DNA from 2 places in the Streptomyces sp. DSM 106670 genome. Region 2 is predicted to be linked to the other one. Evidence: riboswitches for the same ligand, from Rfam matches in the RefSeq annotation. Region 2 holds a riboswitch; the other holds the start of a gene.
What was found. A riboswitch is a leader RNA that binds a small molecule or an ion and turns the genes downstream of it on or off. The one in region 2 is predicted to bind glycine.
Positions count from the first base shown of each region.

Region 1 (10,887 bases), 5.1 Mb from region 2:
CGGCGTTGAACGCCTCGCCGTCGTGGAACTTCACGCCCTTGCGCAGGTTGAACGTCCAGACCTTGCCGGCCGGGTCGCTCTCCCACTTCTCGGCGAGGCCGCCGACGAGCTTGCTCCCACCGGGCTCGTGCTCCAGGAGCGCCTCGAACGCCTGGCGGGTGACGCGGAACGTCTCGCCGTCGCTCGCGAGGGCCGGGTCGAGGGAACCGGGGTCACCGGCTCCGGCGAAGACGAAGGTGTCCTTGTCGCCCCCCTTGGAGCCGCCTTCGTCCCGCTCGCTGGAACAGCCCGTGGCGATCAGACCGACAGCGACCGCTGTCGTGATCGCCCGGACAGCCCGGGACTTGAATATTCGCATGGGTCCACCCCTGGTTCGCCATGTGGTGAGGTTTGATGGCCGCACACTACAGACGGTGCCCACCGCAAGAGAACAGTCCGGATAGCGGTGAGACCTAGTCGAGACCCGGACAGTTAACAAACCGTCCAGTTCCGGGACATCCTCCCGGGGGAAGTTAACAAGCCGGACATCGAGGGGTGTTCGACGGAGGGTGACCGGGGACGGGGACGGCGGGCACCCGGGTACGGAGACGGCGGGCGCCCCCGACCGCTCGACCCCGGTCCGGGGCCGGCCCGCCTGCGCTAGCTTCGCCTCATGCTTCCGCTCATCAGTTCACACGCCCAGGTGTACGACAGGGAGTTCCGCAGGCGCGGAGTGCGCGAACAGGGGTGGGGCCGGGGAATGGTGGCCGTGGCCGTCCTCATCTGGCTCTGGCTGGCCTACCAGCTCTTCTTCTCGTTCACCATCGAGTACGGCGTGCGCTCCGAGACGATCGCGTGCGATTCCCGCGCCTTCCACCGTGACGCCTCCTCCGACGAGGCGTCGCACTCCGAGACCGAGCGCAGGCTCTGTGCCGCCGAACGCGACTGGGGGCCGATGCTCGCCGCCTTCCTGCTCTCCCTCCCCCTGGCCACGGCCGGCGCCGCGCTGTACGCCTCGGGCACATCCGCGCTGCGAACCGCCGACTACGCCGCTCAGGTCACCCGTCTGAACGCCGTCGAGGAGCCCTGAGCGGGGCCGGCTGGGTTGCCGGCAGGGCGGCTCCGGGGCTCAGCGGGGCTGGGGCGGGTAGCCGTATCCGGGGGCGGCGAGGGGCGGCGGGCCGGCGGGGGCGTGGGCCTCGCGGTCGTAGAAGGGGCGGGCGTTCGCGCGCAGCCACATGCCGACCGGGTCGTACTCGTCGGACAGGGCGACGGTGGAGACGGGCAGCCCGTCGGGGACCGCCGCGACCGACTGCCGCATCATCTCGCGCACCGATTCGACGGCGGCGCGGCCGGTGTCGTAGAGGTCCAGGCCGATCGCGAGATACGGCACGCCGACCGCCGGGTGCACCCAGGCGCGGCGCAGCGAGCGGATCGCGGGGGTGCGGTGGGCGTTCTGGGTGAGCAGGGCGTAGAACTGCGGGAGCTCGATGGCGGGTTCGGAGAGCCGGAGCGGTCCGGCGGGCAGCCGGTCCAGGCCGGTGGCGATGCGCCGCAGGTCGAGCCAGGGGATGCCGACGCCGCCGCCCGGGGCGTGCGGGTTGAGCCAGATGCCCCAGCGGTCGGGGAAGAGGGCGCGGGCGATATCGCGTCCGGTGACCAGCTCGTGGGAACGGTTCCAGCCACTGGCGGAGAGCTCCTGGGCGGAGGTGACGCAGGGCGCGTACCCCAGGCCCTCGATCTCCATGTTGCCGTACTGGGCGTCCGGCGAGCCCGCCGTGCCGTGCCAGAGCAGCATCCAGATCCGGCCCTCGGCGACCGCGGCGAGCAGCGCCTCGTAGGTGTCGTAACGCCCGGGGGTCACCTGGCGCAGCATGTGCTCGACCTTCCCGGCCGCCGCGGTGCCTGACGCACTCACCCTGGGTCCCGCCCCTCGTCGATCCATCGCGTTCGCGCCACCGCTCCCGGGCACACGGGAGCGACCACGCCATCAAACCAGCTTATGCGCCACTTCTGACACCGACTTGACGCCACGGTCCGGCGGCACCCGGTCCGGTCGCCGCCGTCGGGCCTCGTACCGGTGGATCAGTGGCCCTCGCGCCGGTAGAACGGGCGCACTTTCTCCCGCATCCAGTCGCCGACGAGGTCCTGGGCCACGTCCAGCAGGACCAGGTTGACCGGCCAGGGCACCTGGACCCGGCCCAGCGCCCGGCCGATGGCGTCCATGGGCGCGCTCTGGCCCGCCCCGTCCCAGGTGGCGAACTCGACGCCGACGAAGAGGACCGGGTCGCCGCCCTCGATGCTGGCCAGCGACCGGCGGGCGGTGCTCACCACGCCGGTGGCCTCGAACTCCTCGGACACGGCGGTGAGGAAGTCGACCGGGTCGTGCTGCCAGTCCGGTTCGTAGAGCTTGACCCGGCCGCCGGTGGCGGGCCCGTCCAGGGCGGTGCGCCCGGCCCGGCAGAGCTCGGCGACGGCGGGCGGCGGAAGCGGTATGCCGACCGCGCCGCCGGGGTTCACCGCGATGCCGACCTGCGGGGGCAGGCCCCGGGCGAAGTCGCGGGCGGGCGCGACGGCGAAGGACATATGGCTGCCGACGCAGCTGAGGAACTGGGCCTCGGAGCTGAAGACGGGGACGAAGGCGGCGCCGTCGATCTCCATCATCGGCAGGTCGAGGTCCGCGCTGGCGGGACTGCCGCCACTCGGCAGCGGCACCCAGACGGAGCTGCGGCCGAGCACCTCGACGAGGCGGCCGCCCGCGTCCGGGACGCCGAGCGAGGCCGTCAGCACCTCTTCGAGCTCGTTGGCGGGCCACCCCTGCTGGGGGTGCGCCGGTGCGGGTGCCGGAATGTCCACTGCCTCTGTGCCCTCTCTCGACCCTCGGCCGCCGCGCGCGGCGGCCGTCGTGCTCCGGCCAGCACCCTAACCTTCAGCGGCTCGCGGCGACCTCGGCCTCCGTGAAGGAGATCCGTCCGAGCGCCCCCGCCGCCGGCCGGTCCAGCAGCACCGCGGAGGCACAGCCGGCGGGCAGCAGCCCCTGCTCGGTGTCGCGGAGCAGCCGGGCCACCGCGTTCCGGTGGCGGGCGAAGGCGTAGCCGGAGACCCCGCGGCCGCGCTCGCGCTGCCCCTGCCGGGCCACCTCGGGCGTCACGTCGAGCAGGATCAGATGAAGGGCGTGGCCCCGGCTCACCGCGTGCCGGGCGAGCCAGCGGCGTACCCAGGTCTGGGTGCCGCAGTCGTGCACGACGACGGATTCGCCGGAGCGCAGGGCGTTCCAGAGGCCGAGGTAGTGCGCGGCGCGCACCAGGGGGCGGTAGAGGGCGTAGGGAAGTAAGCGGGGCAGGGCCGCGGCCCAGCTGTCGCGGGTGTTCTGGGAGTCGATGGCGCGGCCGCGCACGGCCCGCCGGATGAGGGTCGACTTCCCGCTGCCGGGGAGCCCGGAGACGACCACGACGTCACCGGCGGTGAAATCGAGGCAGTACGGGGCGCAGCGGGCACGCCCGCGCAGGTCACGTACCACCGGCGCACCCCGTGTGAGCTGCTCTCTTACGGGTGCGCCGGGTTGTGCGGGCATCGCGTCGTGCGCGACCCCCGCGGTCGGTACCGACCGCTGCAACGTCATCGCCCATCCCCCTGCCGTCGGGTCACCCACGCCTGCTCCTGAAGTGTAAAGAAAAGGCAATACGGCACAACCGACCTCGCCGTCTTCCCCCGGGTGGGGACCGGGCCCCCCACTCTCCCCCGATGCGTGCGATGATGACCCCGCCAACTGCATACCGGCCGTTCGAATCCGCGCGGGAGAGTTCCGGCCACAGTGTGAGCCGGGCGCCGAAGGAGCAAGATCCTCCCTTGAATCTCTCAGGCCCCGTACCGCGTGGATGAGGCAGATCTGAAAAGCGAGCCGCCCTGCGGCTCCACCCAAGGTGCAAGCCGAGCCCTGTGAACAGGGGCGCCCCCAGGGGCATACCCCGTCAGGGGCTATCGGCGAACCTCTCAGGTTCCGATGACAGATGGGGAGGATTTTCCGTCCTGACGTCGTCATGCCCTGGAGCCGTATCCATGAGCACTGCCCCCCGTCTTACCGCCCTCGACGCGCTGCACCGCTCGCTCGGCGCCACCATGACCGACTTCGCGGGCTGGGACATGCCGCTGCGGTACGCCAGTGAGCGCGACGAGCACAACGCCGTACGCACCCGCGCCGGGCTCTTCGACCTGTCGCACATGGGCGAGATCACCGTCACCGGTCCCGAGGCCGCGGCCTTCCTGAGCTACGCGCTGGTGGGCAACATCGCCACCGTCGGCAACGGCCGGGCCCGCTACACGATGATCGTCCAGGAGGACGGCGGGATCGTGGACGACCTGATCGTCTACCGCCTGGGCGAGACGGAATACATGGTCGTCGCCAACGCGGGCAACGCCCAGATCGTGCTGGACGCGCTGACCGAGCGCGTCGGCGGCTTCGACGCCCAGGTGCGCGACGACCGGGACGCGTACGCGCTGCTCGCGGTCCAGGGCCCGGAGTCGCCCGCCATCATGAAGGCCGTCACCGACGCCGACCTGGACGGGCTGAAGTACTACGCGGGCCTGCCGGGCACGGTCGCCGGGGTTCCGGCGCTCATCGCCCGTACCGGCTACACCGGCGAGGACGGCTTCGAGCTGTTCGTCGCGCCCGAGCACGCCGAGCAGCTGTGGCGGGCGCTGACCGAGGCCGGCGCGCCGCACGGCCTGATCCCGTGCGGCCTCTCCTGCCGGGACACGCTGCGCCTGGAGGCGGGCATGCCGCTGTACGGGCACGAGCTGACGACCGCGCTGACCCCGTTCGACGCGGGCCTCGGCCGGGTCGTGAAGTTCGAGAAGGAGGGCGACTTCGTCGGCCGCGAGGCGCTGAAGGCCGCCGCCGAGCGCGCCGAGACCGCCCCGCCGCGCAAGCTGGTCGGCCTGGTCGCCGAGGGCCGCCGGGTCCCGCGCGCGGGCTTCCCGGTCGTGGCCGACGGCAAGGTGATCGGCGAGGTCACCTCCGGCGCCCCGTCCCCGACCCTGGGCAAGCCGATCGCCATGGCCTACGTGGACGCGGCCTTCGCCGCCCCGGGCACCGAGGGCGTGGGCGTGGACATCCGGGGCACGCACGAGCCGTACGAGGTCGTCGCGCTGCCGTTCTACAAGCGCCAGAAGTGATATCCCGGAAGAACCAGTAGTTTCCGGGCCTTCTCACCGCACGCAGGCGTCACAGAAGTGACGTACCTCCGTCTCACACCGTAAGACCACCGTTCATCAGCACTCCCCCGCGTACAGGAGAATTCAGGTCATGAGCAACCCCCAGCAGCTGCGGTACAGCAAGGAGCACGAGTGGCTGTCGGCCGTCGAGGACGGCGTGGCCACGATCGGCATCACGGAGTACGCGGCCAACGCGCTCGGTGACGTCGTCTACGCCCAGCTCCCGGAGGTCGGTGACACGGTGACCGCGGGTGAGACCTGCGGCGAGCTGGAGTCGACCAAGTCCGTCAGCGATCTGTACTCGCCGGTGACCGGTGAGGTGACGGCGGCCAACCAGGACGTCGTGGACGACCCCTCGCTGGTGAACTCCGCTCCCTTCGAGGGCGGCTGGCTGTTCAAGGTGCGCGTCGCGGAGGAGCCGGCCGATCTGCTCTCCGCCGACGAGTACACCGCGTTCTCCGGCAACTGAGACCTTAAGGGACCCCCTGATGTCGCTTCTGAACTCCTCCCTCCACGAGCTGGACCCGGACGTCGCCGCCGCCGTCGACGCCGAGCTCCACCGTCAGCAGTCCACCCTCGAAATGATCGCCTCGGAGAACTTCGCTCCGGTCGCCGTCATGGAGGCGCAGGGCTCCGTCCTCACCAACAAGTACGCCGAGGGCTACCCCGGCCGCCGCTACTACGGCGGCTGTGAGCACGTCGACGTCGTCGAGCAGATCGCGATCGACCGGATCAAGGCCCTGTTCGGCGCCGAGGCCGCGAACGTCCAGCCGCACTCCGGTGCGCAGGCGAACGCCGCCGCGATGTTCGCGCTGCTGAAGCCGGGCGACACGATCATGGGCCTGAACCTGGCCCACGGCGGTCACCTGACCCACGGCATGAAGATCAACTTCTCCGGCAAGCTCTACAACGTGGTCCCGTACCACGTCGACGAGACCGGTGTCGTGGACATGGAGGAGGTCGAGCGCCTCGCCAAGGAGTCCCAGCCGAAGCTGATCGTGGCCGGCTGGTCCGCCTACCCGCGCCAGCTGGACTTCGCCGCCTTCCGCCGGATCGCGGACGAGGTCGGCGCGTATCTGATGGTCGACATGGCGCACTTCGCGGGCCTGGTCGCGGCCGGTCTGCACCCCAACCCGGTGCCGCACGCCCATGTCGTCACCACCACCACGCACAAGACCCTCGGCGGTCCGCGCGGCGGTGTGATCCTCTCCACCCAGGAGCTCGCCAAGAAGATCAACTCGGCGGTCTTCCCGGGTCAGCAGGGCGGCCCGCTGGAGCACGTGATCGCGGCCAAGGCGGTCTCGTTCAAGATCGCGGCGGGCGAGGAGTTCAAGGAGCGCCAGCAGCGCACCCTGGACGGCGCCCGCATCCTGGCCGAGCGCCTGGTCCAGCCGGACGTCACCGAGGTGGGCGTCTCCGTCCTCTCCGGCGGCACCGACGTGCACCTGGTCCTGGTCGACCTGCGCAACTCCGAGCTGGACGGCCAGCAGGCCGAGGACCGGCTCCACGAGCTGGGCATCACGGTCAACCGGAACGCCATCCCGAACGACCCGCGTCCCCCGATGGTCACCTCGGGCCTGCGGATCGGCACCCCGGCGCTGGCCACCCGCGGCTTCGGCGCCGAGGACTTCACCGAGGTCGCGGAGATCATCGCGTCCGCCCTCAAGCCGTCCTACGACGCGGACGACCTCAAGGCCCGCGTGGTCGCGCTGGCCGAGAAGTTCCCGCTGTACCCCGGCCTGAAGTAACACCTGGCCTGCGGTTCTGCACGTTCGGGCGGGGCACCGCGCACACTGAACAGAGTGAGCGCGGTGCCCCGATCCGTGTCCCCGCCGATCCTTCTTGTTCCGCTTGCCCCGCTTGTCCCGCACCACCCAGGCAGACAACGGCGTCTTCCAACCCCAAGGAGTACTCCCGTGGCCATCTCGGTCTTCGACCTCTTCTCGGTCGGCATCGGCCCGTCCAGCTCCCACACGGTGGGCCCGATGCGCGCCGCCCGGATGTTCGCGCGCCGCCTGAAGAACGAGGGCCTGCTCGCGCACACCGCGTCGATACGGGCCGAGCTGTACGGCTCCCTCGGCGCGACCGGACACGGGCACGGCACGCCCAAGGCGGTCCTGCTCGGCCTGGAGGGCGAGTCGCCCCAGACCGTGGACGTGGAGACGGCCGACGGCCGGGTCGACGAGATCCGCTCCACCGGCCGGATCAACCTCCTCGGCATGCACGAGATCCCGTTCGCCTTCGACGACGACCTGATCCTGCACCGCCGCAAGGCGCTCCCGTACCACGCCAACGGCATGACGATCCTCGCGTACGACACCGAGGGCGCCCCGGTCCTGGAGAAGACGTACTACTCGGTCGGCGGCGGCTTCGTCGTCGACGAGGACGCGGTGGCCGGCGAGAACCCGATCGTCCCGGACGACACCGTCCTGCGGCACCCCTTCCGCACCGGCGACGAGCTGCTGCGCCTGTCCCGCGAGACCGGCCTGTCCATCTCCTCGATGATGCTGGAGAACGAGCTGGCCTGGCGCACCGAGGCGGAGATCCGCGCCGGGCTGCTGGACATCTGGCGGGTCATGCAGGCCTGCGTCTCGCGCGGCATGTCGCGCGAGGGCATCCTCCCCGGCGGCCTCAAGGTCCGCCGCCGCGCCGCGAACTCGGCCCGCCAGCTGCGCGCCGAGGGCGACCCGCAGGCCCACGCGATGGAGTGGATCACCCTCTACGCGATGGCGGTCAACGAGGAGAACGCGGCGGGCGGCCGCGTCGTCACGGCCCCCACCAACGGCGCCGCGGGCATCATCCCCGCCGTTCTGCACTACTACATGAACTTCGCGGCGGGCGGCTGCACCGAGACCGAGAAGGAGGACAGCGTCGTGCGCTTCCTCCTCGCGGCCGGCGCGATCGGCATGCTGTTCAAGGAGAACGCCTCGATCTCCGGCGCCGAGGTCGGCTGCCAGGGCGAGGTCGGCTCGGCCTGCTCGATGGCGGCCGGCGCCCTGGCCGAGGTGCTCGGCGGCTCCCCCGAGCAGGTGGAGAACGCCGCCGAGATCGGCATGGAGCACAACCTGGGCCTGACCTGCGACCCGGTCGGCGGGCTCGTCCAGATCCCCTGCATCGAGCGCAACGGCATGGCGGCGGTGAAGGCGGTCACCGCGGCGCGGATGGCGCTGCGGGGCGACGGCAGCCACAAGGTCTCCCTCGACAAGGTCATCAAGACCATGAAGGAGACCGGGGCGGACATGAGCGTGAAGTACAAGGAGACGGCGCGGGGCGGGCTCGCGGTGAACATCATCGAGTGCTGAGCCTGTACGTCGAGTGCCGAGCATTGATCGGGTATCCGTGAATCCGCCTCCTCGGATATCGGGGGGCGCGGCCGTGGCATAGCTTCGGGCCGCGGTGACCGGGCTTACGGAGGGAACCTGCGCGCGTCGTCCTTCGGGGTCCCAGCCGGAAGGGCACTGCGCCCTGTGTGTGGCAGTCGGCCGGGCGTGCTCCGCTGCGCGCCGTTCCGCCGAAGGGCCTTCCGTACGCCCGGCACCGGCATCCTCCCCGTGCGCGGACCGTGACCGCGGGCGACCGTCCGTGAAGAGGTGCGTCCGTTGTCGTTCGCCCAGAATGGGCCTGGGCGCACTGTGGTGGGTCCGGGCCACGGGACGACGGAGAGCGAGGGTGGCGACGTGATCGCGACGAGTGGTTCTGCCCTGCGGTCGCTCGCCCGCGCTTTCGCCGACCCGGACGCCGGTCCCGTGCTGTTGTACGTCGAGGGCGCCGCCGGGCTGGGCAAGAGTCATCTGCTGCGAGAGCTGGCCGGCCTGCCCGAGACCCCGGATGTGGCCCGCCTGTGGTGGCGGTGCGGGGCCGTCGGCGGACAGCCGGAGGAGGGCGCGTTCCGGCGGGAGCCGACCCTGCTGCTGGTGGACGACGTCCACCGGGCGGACGAGGACGAGCTGCGGCGGCTGCGCCGGGTGCTGGCCGGGCTGGAGCCGGGCTCGGCGGCCGCGGTGACCTATCGGCCCGAGGAGCTCCCCGTTCCCGGCCTGCCGCTGGGCGGTTCGGCGATGGCCTATCCCTTCCGGCTGACGGTGCTGACGCACCGGCCGGCGCCCTGGGACGAGGAACGCGTCCGGCAGGCGGCCGCGGAGGTCCTGGGCGAGAGCGGCTGTACGGCCGAGGCCGTGGGCACGCTGCACGAGCGCACCGGTGGGGTTCCCCGGGTGGTCGTCGATCTGCTGGCCATGCTGCGGGAACAGCGGCCGGCCTTCACCGGCACGGCCGCCGAGGTGGCCGCGGCCGGGGTGCCCACCCGCCTGGCGGAGCTGGTGCTCAGCCGGACGTACGCGTTGCCCTCGGCGCACCGGCCGCTGGTCTGGGCGGCCGCCGTGCTGGACGGGCCCGCCGCCCGGGACGAGCTGATCGCGGTGTCGGGGCTCGGGGCCGCACCCGGGAGCGACGCGCTGCTGCGGGCCCTGGAGAGCGCGGCCCTGGCGGAGCTGGGCGAGGGGCGCTACGGCTTCGCCGTCCCGCTGGCGGCCGCCGCCGTACGGGACACCGTGCCCGGGCCCGTACGGCAGGATCTGCACCGGCGGGCGGCCGGTGTGCTCAGCCGCAGGCAGCCGGTGGCCTGGGCGGCCGTGAGCGAGCACCACCGGGCGGCCGGTGACGACCGCCGGTGGCTCAGGGCGGTGGAGAAGGCGGCCGGGTCGGCGGCGGCGTCCGGCCGGCACCAGGAGGCGATCGCCCTCCTGGAGCGGACGCTCGCCGCCCCCGGCATCCCGCCGCAGGCCCGGGCCCGGCTGGCGCCGCTGCTGGCCCGTAACGCGGTGACCGGGCTGCGCTCGGACCAGACCGTGGAGGTGCTCGCGCAGATCGTGCAGGACGCGGACCTTCCCCCGGCCGTACGCGGTGAGCTGCGACTCGACCTGGGGCTGATGCTCTCCAACCAGATGGGCCGGTTCGCCGACGGCTGGCGGGTGCTGGAGATCGCCGCCGCCGAACTGCGCGAGGTGCGGTCCGTGCTGGCGGCCCGCGCCATGGCGGCCCTGGTCACCCCGTACTGGCCGGGCGCCTCCCTCGACGTCCACCGGGGGTGGCTGATCAAGGCCGTGGCCGCGGCGGACGACAGCGGGGACGAGGCCATGCGCACCGCCGTCCTCGCCAACCATGTGGGGCTCGCAATGAGTTGGGCCGATCCCGAGGCGTGGGACCTGGTGGAGCGGCTGCCCGTGCAGAGCACGGACCCCGCGTGCGTCCGGCAGGCGGCGCGCGGTCTGTGCAACGCCGCGGACTCCGCCGTCTGGCTCGGCTTCTACCGGCGCGTGGACCGGCTGCTGGCCGAGGGGCGTGAGCTGGCCGCCCGCAGCGGCGCACCGTACACGGAGCACAGCGCCTCGGGGACCCGGCTGCTCCAGGAGTGGTGGACCGGCCAGTGGCTGGGCCTGGCACGGAGGTGCGAGGAATTCATCGCCGACACCGCGGACATGCCGTTCCTCGCCTCCGACGCCTACGTCGTACGCGGCCTGCTGGCCGTCGCCCAGGGGGACTGGGGGGAGGCCCGGTCCTGGCTGTCCCAACGGGGGACCTTCGGGACGGAGAATCTGCCGGTGCCCCTGGGCGCGACCGCGGCCGGCGCGGTGATCCGGCTCACGCTGGCCCGCCAGGAGGTGGCGGACGCGGCGGAACAGGCGCGGGCCGCGT
Region 1 covers NZ_CM147704.1:6,030,255-6,041,141, reverse strand. Annotated here, with positions in the region: gene ACSMXR_RS26875 (ABC transporter substrate-binding protein) at 1-358, opposite strand, end outside; gene ACSMXR_RS26870 (hypothetical protein) at 653-1,069, shown strand; gene ACSMXR_RS26865 (enhanced serine sensitivity protein SseB C-terminal domain-containing protein) at 1,109-1,897, opposite strand; gene ACSMXR_RS26860 (enhanced serine sensitivity protein SseB) at 2,065-2,835, opposite strand; gene ACSMXR_RS26855 (AAA family ATPase) at 2,909-3,601, opposite strand; glycine riboswitch at 3,765-3,862, shown strand; gene gcvT (glycine cleavage system aminomethyltransferase GcvT) at 4,039-5,154, shown strand; gene gcvH (glycine cleavage system protein GcvH) at 5,285-5,662, shown strand; gene glyA (serine hydroxymethyltransferase) at 5,682-6,941, shown strand; gene ACSMXR_RS26835 (L-serine ammonia-lyase) at 7,110-8,495, shown strand; gene ACSMXR_RS26830 (helix-turn-helix transcriptional regulator) at 8,871-10,887, shown strand, end outside.
Region 1: another riboswitch for glycine. It lies ahead of gcvT (glycine cleavage system aminomethyltransferase GcvT); the one in region 2 lies ahead of gcvP (aminomethyl-transferring glycine dehydrogenase).

Region 2 (10,887 bases):
AGGGTGGGCAGGATTCCGATCATCACGATCCCCGCGTCCACCTCCCCCGCCTTGCGGTGGGCATAGGCGAGACCGGTCCGCAACTCCTCCGAGAGCTGATCGAATACCCGGCCGCCGAGGCGGTGCGGGACGATATTCACTTCGAGATTGAACATCCCCAGTTCGGTCTGGAAATCCCGGCTCGCGATGCGCTGGAGTACTTGCTGATTCATCATCCGGGGCAACCCGTCGGATCCCGCGAGATTCAGCTCTATCTCCAGCCCCATCAGGTTCCGCGGACGGTCGAACCTCCGCTCCGCCAGGAGTCTGCCCAGCGCCTCCAGGCACTGGTTGAGCTTGGTGCGGTAGGCCTGTCGATCGGACAGGTCAACGGCTTCCGCCACGACCTTCTCCCCCATCTAGGGGTCCCTCCTCCAGTGGGCGGCCCGCGGCCCAGGCCGCTCGCATCACGATCGATAATGCCCAGTGGGAGTGATCCGTAACGCCCCCACGGGCCTCCGATACCCGATAGTCTGGTTGAAGGAGACCGGGGGCACATTCCCGCGGCATGCGGCTCCCCGCATTTTCGGCCGGAGCATGCGTGGCGGAAACACCGACGAGTTTCGGCCGACCGCACTGCCGGAAGGACGCCAGGTGAGCGTCGACAACACGGGCTCAAATCACCAGGAATACCGCGATTCGAAGGCCGGATGACGCCTTGTGCGACATATCAGCGGCTGCTAGCGGAAACACTGTGTGAACATGCGTCATATAAACTCCGCTCAACGAGGCAGAGAATCGATACGACTCGCCCGTCACCGGCCGTCTCCGGCCCGCATGCCCGCATGCCGACAGCGCCGTCTGCACCCGCCCAAGCTCCACCGTGTCTCCGAAGTGAGAGGCGACCCACTATGCCGCTGCATGTTCCCTCGGCTCCCGCGCCCGCCCTGCGCAGCGTTCTCGCGGCCCTCGGTTCTCCCACCGCCGTCCGCGAGGCCAAAACGTCCGCCCTGCGGTCCGTCCAGGGACCGCTGAGCCCCGAACTACCGCTTCCCGTCCATGTGCTGGACCGGATCACTCCCGCCAGGACAGCACCGCTGACACGCCTCGCGGCCTGGCGTTTCCTGATCCGGAGCGAAGGCCGCGCGATCGCCGCGGCGGACACGGTGCTCACCCCCGACGGCTGGACGTTCTCGCACTTCTTCGAGGGGCCCTACCTCGCCTCGACCGAGCTGGCCGTCCGGCAGGCCGAGGCGTCGGCCCCCGCCTGCCAGGCGCGGCTGCTGTCCATCCCGGAGCTGTACATGCTCACCCTCTGGCTGCACGGCGACACCGAGGCCGATCCCGCCGGCGGGGTGCTCGCGCCGACGGACGTCCTGGTGCCCCTGGCGCCGGCCCCGCCGGGCATCGCCGCCCACCGCCCGCACCGGGTCGCCGATCTGCTGCCCGTCATCTCGCTGCGCGTGGCCCCCGGGCCGCTCCTCAGCTCGGCCTGACCGGCGCCGTTCCCGGCACACCGCCCCCGCAGCGACCCCCGTCCGCCCGCACACCGGCGGAGGGGATCACTGCGGGGGCGGTGTGCTGCCCACTCGGACTAGCCCCATCCGGCCACCCCGAACCACCCAAAGGGACAGTGCAGTTGCGGTGAACCGTCCGCGCGGGTGATGCGTCATGGGAGGAGTACGGGTGCTGCAGCGAAATCCCTGCGGATTCTTCCCCGTAGGGCAACACTGGGACCGGACCGACTGATACGGGGGCGGCCATGAACAACTCATCCAGCCGCAGGACACTCGACTCGACGCAGCGAAAGAACCCATCCATGTGCCAGCACCAGCCACCCTGCCCCACCGCCGATTCACCCGACCGGGAGGCCGCCCGCCTGACGGCCCACCATCCCGAACAGGGGTGGAGCCTCCTGTGCAACGGCGTCCTGCTCTTCGAGGACACCGGCGAACTGCTGCCCGACGGGCAGATCATCGCCCCGCACCGGCCGCTGGCAGCCGGCCGCGTGGTGAAGGCCGCCTGAGAGCGGCCGTACGAAACACTCGTACGAAGAAAAGGGGCCGGCCCGGAGAGATCTCCGCACCGGCCCCGACGCATGTCCGGGCGTACGCCGCTCACGGCGCACGCCCCGCGACAGGCGGTCTCAGTCGTCGTACGCGTCCAGCGGCGGGCAGGAGCAGACCAGGTTGCGGTCGCCGAAGGCCCCGTCGATCCGGCGCACCGGCGGCCAGTACTTGTCCGCGGCGGACACCCCGGCCGGGAAGACGGCCTCCTCACGGCTGTAGCCGTGCTCCCAGTCGCCGCCGAGCGCGGCCGCGGTGTGCGGGGCGTTGGCCAGCGGGTTGTCGTCCTTGCTCCACTCCCCCGATGCGACCTTCTCGATCTCGGCGCGGATCGCGATCATGGTGTCGCAGAACCGGTCGAGCTCCGCGAGGTCCTCGCTCTCCGTCGGCTCGATCATCAGCGTGCCGGCCACCGGGAACGACATGGTCGGCGAGTGGAAGCCGTAGTCGATCAGGCGCTTGGCCACGTCGTCGATGGAGACGCCGGTCGCCTTGGAGATCGGGCGCAGGTCCACGATGCACTCGTGCGCGACCAGTCCGGCCGGGCCGTTGTACAGGATCGGGAAGTGCGGCTCCAGGCGCTTGGCGATGTAGTTCGCGGCCAGCACGGCGACCTGCGTGGCCCGCTTGAGGCCCTCGCCGCCCATCAGACGGACGTACGCCCACGAGATCGGCAGAATGCCCGCCGAGCCCCACGGGGCGGCCGAGATCGGGCCCACACCGGTCTCCGGGCCCGCGGCGGGCTGGAGGGGGTGGTTGGGGAGGTACGGGGCGAGGTGCGCGCGGACGCCGACCGGGCCGACGCCGGGGCCGCCGCCGCCGTGCGGGATGCAGAAGGTCTTGTGCAGGTTCAGGTGCGAGACGTCGCCGCCGAACTTGCCGGGCTTGGCGAGCCCGACCAGCGCGTTGAGGTTGGCGCCGTCGACGTAGACCTGGCCGCCCGCGTCGTGCACCTCGCCGCAGATGTCGGCGACGTGCTCCTCGAACACCCCGTGCGTGGACGGGTAGGTGATCATGAGCACGGCCAGTTCGTCGCGGTGCTGCTCGATCTTGGCGCGCAGGTCCGCGATGTCGACCTCGCCGTCGTCGGCGGTCTTCACCACGACGACCTTCATGCCCGCCATGACGGCGCTGGCGGCGTTGGTGCCGTGGGCGGAGGACGGGATGAGACAGACGGTGCGCTGGTCGTCGCCGTTGGCCCGGTGGTACGCACGGACGGCCAGCAGACCCGCGAACTCGCCCTGGGAACCGGCGTTGGGCTGGATGGAGACGGCGTCGTAGCCGGTGACCTCGGCCAGGCGCTCCTCCAGCTCACGGATGAGGGTGAGGAAGCCCTGCGCCTGCTCGGCCGGGGCGAAGGGGTGCAGTGCGCCGAACTCGGGCCAGGTGATCGACTCCATCTCGGCGGTCGCGTTCAGCTTCATGGTGCAGGAGCCGAGCGGGATCATGCCGCGGTCCAGCGCGTAGTCGCGGTCGGCGAGCTTGCGCAGGTAGCGCAGCATCGCGGTCTCGGACCGGTGCTGGTGGAAGACCGGGTGGGTCAGGATATCGTCCGAGCGCAGCAGCGCCTCCGGCAGCGCGTCGGCGACCGTGGCGTCCAGCGCCTCGATGTCGCCCTCGGCGCCGAAGGCGGCCCAGACGGCGGAGATCTGCGCACGGGTGGTGGTCTCGTCGCAGGCGACGGAGACGTGGTCGGCGTCGACGAGGCGGAGGTTGACCCCGCGCTCCCGGGCGTCCGCGACGATGTCCGCGGCCTTGCCGGGGACGCGCACGGTCAGGGTGTCGAAGAACGCGCCGTGCACGACCTCGGCGCCGGCCGTGCGCAGACCGTCGGCCAGGATCGCGGCGAAGCGGTGGGTGCGCCGGGCGATCGTCCGCAGCCCCTCGGGGCCGTGGTAGACCGCGTACATCCCGGCCATGACGGCGAGCAGCACCTGCGCGGTACAGATGTTGCTGGTGGCCTTCTCGCGGCGGATGTGCTGCTCGCGGGTCTGGAGGGCCAGGCGGTAGGCCTTGTTGCCGTCGGCGTCGACGGAGACGCCGACGAGGCGGCCGGGCAGGGAGCGGGCGAACTTCTCGCGGACCGCCATGAAGCCGGCGTGCGGGCCGCCGAAGCCCATCGGGACGCCGAAGCGCTGGGTGGTGCCGACCGCGATGTCGGCGCCGAGCGCGCCGGGCGAGGTGAGCAGCGTGAGGGCCAGCAGGTCGGCGGCGACGGTGACGATCGCGCCGAGCTCGTGGGCCTGCTCGATGACGGGTTCGATGGCGCGCACGGCCCCGGAGGCGCCCGGGTACTGGAGCAGGACGCCGAAGACGCCGCGCTCGGCGATCCCGGCGGGGATGCCGTCGCTCAGGTCGGCGACGACGACCTCGACGCCGGTGGGCTCGGCGCGGGTCTCGATGACCGCGACGGTCTGGGGCAGGGTGTCGGCGTCGACCAGGAAGACGCCCTTCTTGACCTTGCCGACGCGCCGGGACAGGGCCATCGCCTCGGCGGCCGCGGTGCCCTCGTCGAGCAGGGAGGCGCCGGAGGTGGGCAGCCCGGTCAGCTCGGCGACCATCGTCTGGAAGTTCAGGAGGGCTTCGAGTCGGCCCTGGGAGATCTCCGGCTGGTACGGCGTGTAGGCCGTGTACCACGCGGGGTTCTCCATGACGTTGCGCAGGATGACGGGCGGCGTGAAGGTGCCGTAGTAGCCGAGGCCGATCATCGGGGCCAGCACCTGGTTGCGGTCGGCCAGCGAGCGCAGCTCTGCCAGCACCTCCGCCTCGGTGCGCGCCGACGGAAGGTTCAGGGCCTCCGCGCTCTTGATCACGTCGGGCACCGCGGCGGCGGTGAGCTCGTCGAGGGAGCCGTAGCCGACCTGGGCGAGCATCTTCGCCTGGGCTCCGGCGTCGGGCCCTATGTGGCGCTGCTCGAACGGAATGCCCTGCTCCAGCTGGGAGAGCGGAGTGCGACGGGGGGTCATGGTGGAGGCCTCCTGGTCTGTCACGACCTGCGAGGGGCACCACGGCGCGGGTGCCCGAACGGCCTCCCCCTCTGTCATCTCAACCTGAGAGCTTCACCGGCCCGCCCGGAGGCGTACCGGCTTTCACCGTCGGTGAGGGTCGAATCCGCCTGGGCCTGCGCCCGCACGGAACCGCCCTGCTTTCCAGAGTGACCTCAACCGTGCGGTACGGGGGCCTGAGAGATTCCGGGGAGGATTTGCTCCTTCGGCGCCTCCGGATTCTGCACCGGAGGACTCTCCCGCACGGGGTCAGCAGCCACTGCCAGCCTACCAGCGGGCTTCGTGCCGGAGCTCTCGAGTGGCCGACACCACGGATCTGCACTTGTGTGGTCCTGGTGGAGCGACCGGGTCCACCCTGAGCAGTTGCGACCAGTGGGAGGCACCGTGGAGACCGATATCGATCCGCGCCGCCTGATCGGCCGCAAGGCATTCGATCGCAAGGGCGCCAAGATCGGAACGGTGGATGAAGTCTATCTCGACGATGCGACGGGCGTGCCCGAGTGGGCGGCCGTCCGTACCGGCCTGTTCAGCAGGGACGCCTTCGTCCCGCTGGAACCGAGCGAGTTCGTCGACGACGCGCTCCGCGTCCCGTTCGACCGCGCGTTGATCAAGGGCGCGCCGGACTTCGGCGTCGGACGGCACCTCTCGCCCGAGCAGGAACTGCAGCTCTACCGGCATTACGGGCTGGACTCCCCGCCCCCTGAGGACGCGGCGGATCCGGCGTCCGACCGGGACTTCGGCAGGCTGGCCGGCCAGGAGGAGTAGTCGGCCGGCTCGCGGACGAGCGGCAGCGGATCGGCGGGCCGCAGCCGCGGATCGTCGACGCGGAACGTGAGGACCCGGCCGGGGGCGCTCCATGGTTCCTCGAACCGGACGGTGACCCGGCCGACGCCGCTGCCCTGCACCCAGCCGTGCCCGTGCTCCTCGTGGCGCACATCGTGTCCGGCGGGCCAGCGCCGGGCGGCGAGCAGTTCCGCGCTGTCCGGCTCGGGCTCCGGGGCGGTCTCCTCGCCGCCGTCCTTCTCGGCCGGAGCCCGGTGCTCCTCGGCCCGCTGCGCGAGCTCCCGGGCGTCGGCGGCCTGGGCGAACAGGTCCTCCTGGGTGTAGTCGGCGAGCCCCGTGACGCCGACCCCGAGCAGCCGTACGCCTCCCGTGGTGTCGACCGACTCCAGCAGCCGCCCCGCCGCCTCACGGACCACCGTGGGGTCGTCCGTGGGGCCTCTGAGGGTCTCGGAGCGGGTCAGCGTGGAGAAGTCGTAGCGGCGCACCTTCAGCACCACCGTGCGGCCCGAGCGGTCGGCGGCGCGGAGCCGTTCCACGCACCGGACGGCCAGCCGCTCCACCTCGGCACGCACCCGCACCCGGTCGTGCAGGTCCACGTCGAAGGTGTCCTCCACCGATACGGACTTGGCGTCCCGCTCGGCGACCACCGGCCGGTCGTCGAGCCCCAGCGCCATCCGGTAGAGCCCGTGGCCGTGAGCCTTGCCGACCAGCCGTACGAGCTCCGCCTCGCCCGCCTCGGCCAGGTCGTGGACGGTGGTCATGCCCGCGCGTCTGAGATGGTCCCCGGTGGCCGGGCCGACCCCCGGCAGGATGCGGACGGACATCGGGGCGAGCAGCTCGCGTTCGGTGCCCGGTTCGATGACGAGCAGCCCGTCGGGCTTGGCCTCCTCGGAGGCGATCTTGGCGAGCATCTTGGAACCGGCCAGTCCGACCGATCCGCTGAGCCCGGTCACCGCCCGGATGGCCGCCCTCAGCCCCTCCCCCGTCGCCCGGGCCGACGCCGTGTCGTCAGCCGTGCCACCGGCCTCCAGGTCCACGAAGGCCTCATCCAGGCTGAGCGGCTCCACCAGGGGCGACAGCCGCCCGAGCAGCTCCATCACCTGGTCGCTCACGGTCCGGTACAGCGAGAAGCGGGGCACCAGGTAGGCCGCGTTCGGCGCGAGCCGCCGGGCCTGCGCGGTGGGCATCGCCGAGTGCACACCCAGGCGCCGGGCCTCGTACGAAGCGGTGGCGACCACCCCGCGCGGGCCGAGGCCGCCCACCACGACCGCCTTGCCGCGCAGGCTCGGCTTGGCCGCCTGCTCCGCCGACGCGTAGAAGGCGTCCATGTCCAGGTGGAGGATGGTGGGCGCGGGTCTCACACCGTCGATGCTGCCCTACGGCACTGACAACGGGACGGTCCGCCGCTCCTGCGAGCGCCGGACCGTCCCGTTGCGTGCTGTTCGTCGTCCCGATCGTCGACCGGTGCTCAGCCGGCGCGGTTACGCCGCCGCGCCAGCTCGTCCGCGGGGTTGTGGCCGACGAGCGTCTCGCCGGTGTCGACCCGCTCGCCGTGCAGCTGCGAGAGCGCCGCCTCCACATCCCGCCAGACGACGCCGACGGCGATCCCGAAGACCCCCTGCCCGCCCTGGAGCAGGCTGACGACCTCGTCGGGCGAGGAGCATTCGTAGACCGTGGCCCCGTCGCTCATCAGCGTCATGCGTTCGAGGTCCTGGAAGCCACGGGCCCGCAGATGCTGGACCGTGGTGCGGATGTTCTGCAGAGCGACCCCGGTGTCCAGGAACCGCTTGACGATCTTGAGGAGGACCACGTCCCGGAAACTGTAGAGACGCTGCGTCCCCGACCCGTAGGCCGGGCGCACACTGGGCTCGACCAGCCCCGTACGCGCCCAGTAGTCCAGCTGGCGGTAGGTGATCCCCGCCGCCGCGCACGCCGTAGGTCCGCGATAGCCGATGTCGTCGGCATCGCTCGCCGCTGCCACGCCGCCCGCTGCCACCGCTGCCGGTTGAACCGGCTGCCTGATGGCGTGGTCGGCTCCACTGCCGTGCTGCGGATACGGCCCACCCGCCGCCGTACCGTCGCCGCTGCTTCTCACGCCGACCTCCGTCCTTGACCTGCCCACTCGAAGGTAGGCAGTCACTCGGGGTGCGTCAACGATCGCCACACTCGGCACGCCGAGTGATAATCACCCTGAGGGTGGTTTCCCGTGTCTCGTTTCCGGGAAAGGCTTGTCGGATGCGCTGACGGCACCCCCGCGGGACGGTCACTGACTGTTCGTACCGAAGTCCTCCGGAGAGATCTGGTCGAGGAATTCGCGGAACTTCTCCACCTCGTCCTCCTGCTCGTCGGGGATCGCGATGCCCGCATCGTCCAGCACGCCGTCACTGCCGTAGATCGGCGTGCCGGTCCGCAGGGCGAGCGCTATGGCGTCGGAGGGCCGGGCGCTCACCTCGACTCCGCTGGCGAAGACGAGCTCCGCGTAGAAGACCCCTTCGCGAAGGTCCGTGATCCGGACTTCGGTGAGCTCCTGGCCCACGGCCTCGAGCACATCCTTGAACAGGTCATGGGTCAGCGGCCTGGCCGGAGCCATGCCCTGCTGGGCGAAGGCGATCGCGGTCGCCTCTCCAGGACCGATCCAAATGGGGAGGTACCGGTCGCCTCCCACTTCGCGCAGGAGAACGATCGGTTGGTTGGAGGGCATTTCCACCCGGACACCGACAACGTCGAGCTCGTTCACACAGCAACCCTAGGACGTGCTCGCCATGTTTGGGTAGTCGGGCTCCGCCGAGCTCAGTGCAGACGGCTGCGCAGAGCGCTCTGCACGAGTGCCGCGTGCAGCCGTACGGACAGCTCGGCGAGCTCGTTCGCGGTGGCCTCGGCATGGGCTCTGGTCTGCGGATTACGGTGCCGGCGCAGGGGCGCTACCAGCTGCTCCACCAGCCCCGCCTCCCGGTCGGCGGAGGCCCGCATGGCGCGAAGATGCCGCGGTTCCAGACCGAAACGCCCCAGATCCGCCACCAGCTTGGCGACGGTCACCATCTCGGCGTCGTAGCCGCCCTCGGGAGCCGGGACGATGAGCCCGTAGGACTCCCATTCGGCCAGCCGGTCCTCGTCGACCTCGGCCGCGGCGAGCAGCTCGGCCCGCCCGATCCGGGCGGCGGTCGCCGCGCCGGGACCGCCTTCCCACACCCCGTCGGCGAGATCCCGCCGGTCGCCGGGCGTGGGCAGGACGGGCTGCTCGCCCCGGGCCAGGGCGTCCAGGTGCTCCCGGATGACCTTCAGCGGCAGGTAGTGGTCCCGCTGCATGCGGAGCACCTGCGCCAGCCGCTCCACATCACGCGGAGCGAACTTCCGGTATCCGGAAGGCGTGCGCTGCGGCTCGATGAGCCCCTCGGCCTCCAGGAACCGGATCTTGGAGATGGTGACTTCGGGAAACTCGTCGCGCAGCTGGATGAGCACCGTTCCGATGCTCATCGGGCGCGCTTCCGCGGTGGCGGTGCCGTGGCCGGCACCGCCTGTCGGTGTTCGCAGCATGGGCCTTCCTGGGGGTCCCCCCGGACGGATTCCGGGGCTGGTCACACGCCCCGCGGGCTCGCATAGAAGACCAGGCGGTACTTTCCGATCTGGACTTCGTCGCCGTTGGACAGCTGGACCGAATCGATGCGCTCACGGTTGACGTAGGTGCCGTTGAGGCTGCCGACATCGCCCACGGTGAAGCTACCGTCCGGGCTCCTGCGGAACTCCACATGACGCCGCGACACGGTCACATCATCGAGAAAGATGTCGCTCTGCGGGTGACGGCCGGCCGTGGTCAGGTCGCTGTCGAGCAGGAAGCGGCTGCCGGAATTCGGGCCGCGCCGTACGACCAGCAGGGCCGAGCCTCCGGGCAGCGCGTCGACCGCGGCCTGGGCCTCCGGCGAGAGCGAGGGCAGAGCCGTCTGGCCCGTGGCCTCCGCCTCGTACGCCTCGAGACCGGAGATGGAGATCGTGGACGTCGTCTCCGAGGGGCGCTCGGGAACGCCGCCCCGCAGCGGCGCGCCGCAGTTGGAACAGAACCTGCTGGCCTCCGCGTTACGGTGACCGCACCTCGTACAGACCGGCATCGACGAGCCCTCCGGGGTGAACCCTCCACCCGCACTCGAGGCTGATGATTCGCCGAAACCTATGCGTCCGGCACCGGCAGGGTCAACAGACGACACGCCGTCACCACCCGGGGCGCCGGACACCTCGTCGCGGAAGAGCGGGCGCTCCGCCTCCTGCTCCTCGCCCTGACCGTGGCGCGGCGCGCGGTGGCGGGCAGCACTGTTGCTGTCCTCGCGTGCACTCTTCCCGAACAACTTCGCAAACAACTTCACGGGCGATTCCCCTTGACCGACATAGACCCGCCCGTGGGGCAGGACGAACCCTGAATGAACACACCTGCCGACCCGGACATCTTCACAACGTCCGTATCCACCCGACAGTTTCCACCACGCACCACCAATCCGGTGCGCCGACCCCCCGCAACCGTCCGACCCGCTCCACCGGCCCTCACGCTCGCCCGGCTCACGGGGACGACGACCGAGCGTAGTCAGGCCGCTGCGCCGGTCGCAAGGCATCGACGACGATGTCGTCGGACCGCTCCACCAGCACCGTGGCCTGCTCCTTCTCCAGCGTCTGGACCACACCGCCGGGGATGTTGAGGGCGGGCTCCAGATCCTGCGGCTTGCCGATCACCGTGAACTCGTACGGTGCTTCGATCTTCTTCCCGTCCACCCGGACATCACCCGCGTCACCGGAGAAGTAGGTGTTGGCCACCACCCGTACCCCGTTGACCTCGATCGCCTCGGCGCCCGCCGCCCGCAGTTCCTGGATGGCGTCGAGCAGCATGTCGGGCGCGACCGCCCCCGAGGGGTCGGTGATCGTCAAGGTGATGCCGGGGCCCTTGGCCGCCACGGTGCCCGCGAGGATGCCGAGCTGCCGTTCCTTCTCCAGCGTCTGCTTCCGGGCCTCCTCGGCCTGGTCGGAGCTGTTCTCCAGCTCCGCGCGCTGATCGTCCAGGCGCTGCTTCTCGT
Region 2 covers NZ_CM147704.1:935,371-946,257, forward strand. Annotated here, with positions in the region: gene ACSMXR_RS03955 (glutamate-cysteine ligase family protein) at 1-398, opposite strand, end outside; gene ACSMXR_RS03960 (hypothetical protein) at 891-1,475, shown strand; gene ACSMXR_RS03965 (DUF5999 family protein) at 1,799-2,005, shown strand; gene gcvP (aminomethyl-transferring glycine dehydrogenase) at 2,126-5,011, opposite strand; glycine riboswitch at 5,205-5,302, opposite strand; gene ACSMXR_RS03975 (PRC-barrel domain-containing protein) at 5,435-5,815, shown strand; gene ACSMXR_RS03980 (DNA polymerase IV) at 5,728-7,194, opposite strand; gene ACSMXR_RS03985 (MerR family transcriptional regulator) at 7,302-7,928, opposite strand; gene ACSMXR_RS03990 (bifunctional nuclease family protein) at 8,097-8,570, opposite strand; gene ftsR (transcriptional regulator FtsR) at 8,624-9,367, opposite strand; gene ACSMXR_RS04000 (FHA domain-containing protein) at 9,409-10,188, opposite strand; gene ACSMXR_RS04005 (DUF881 domain-containing protein) at 10,379-10,887, opposite strand, start outside.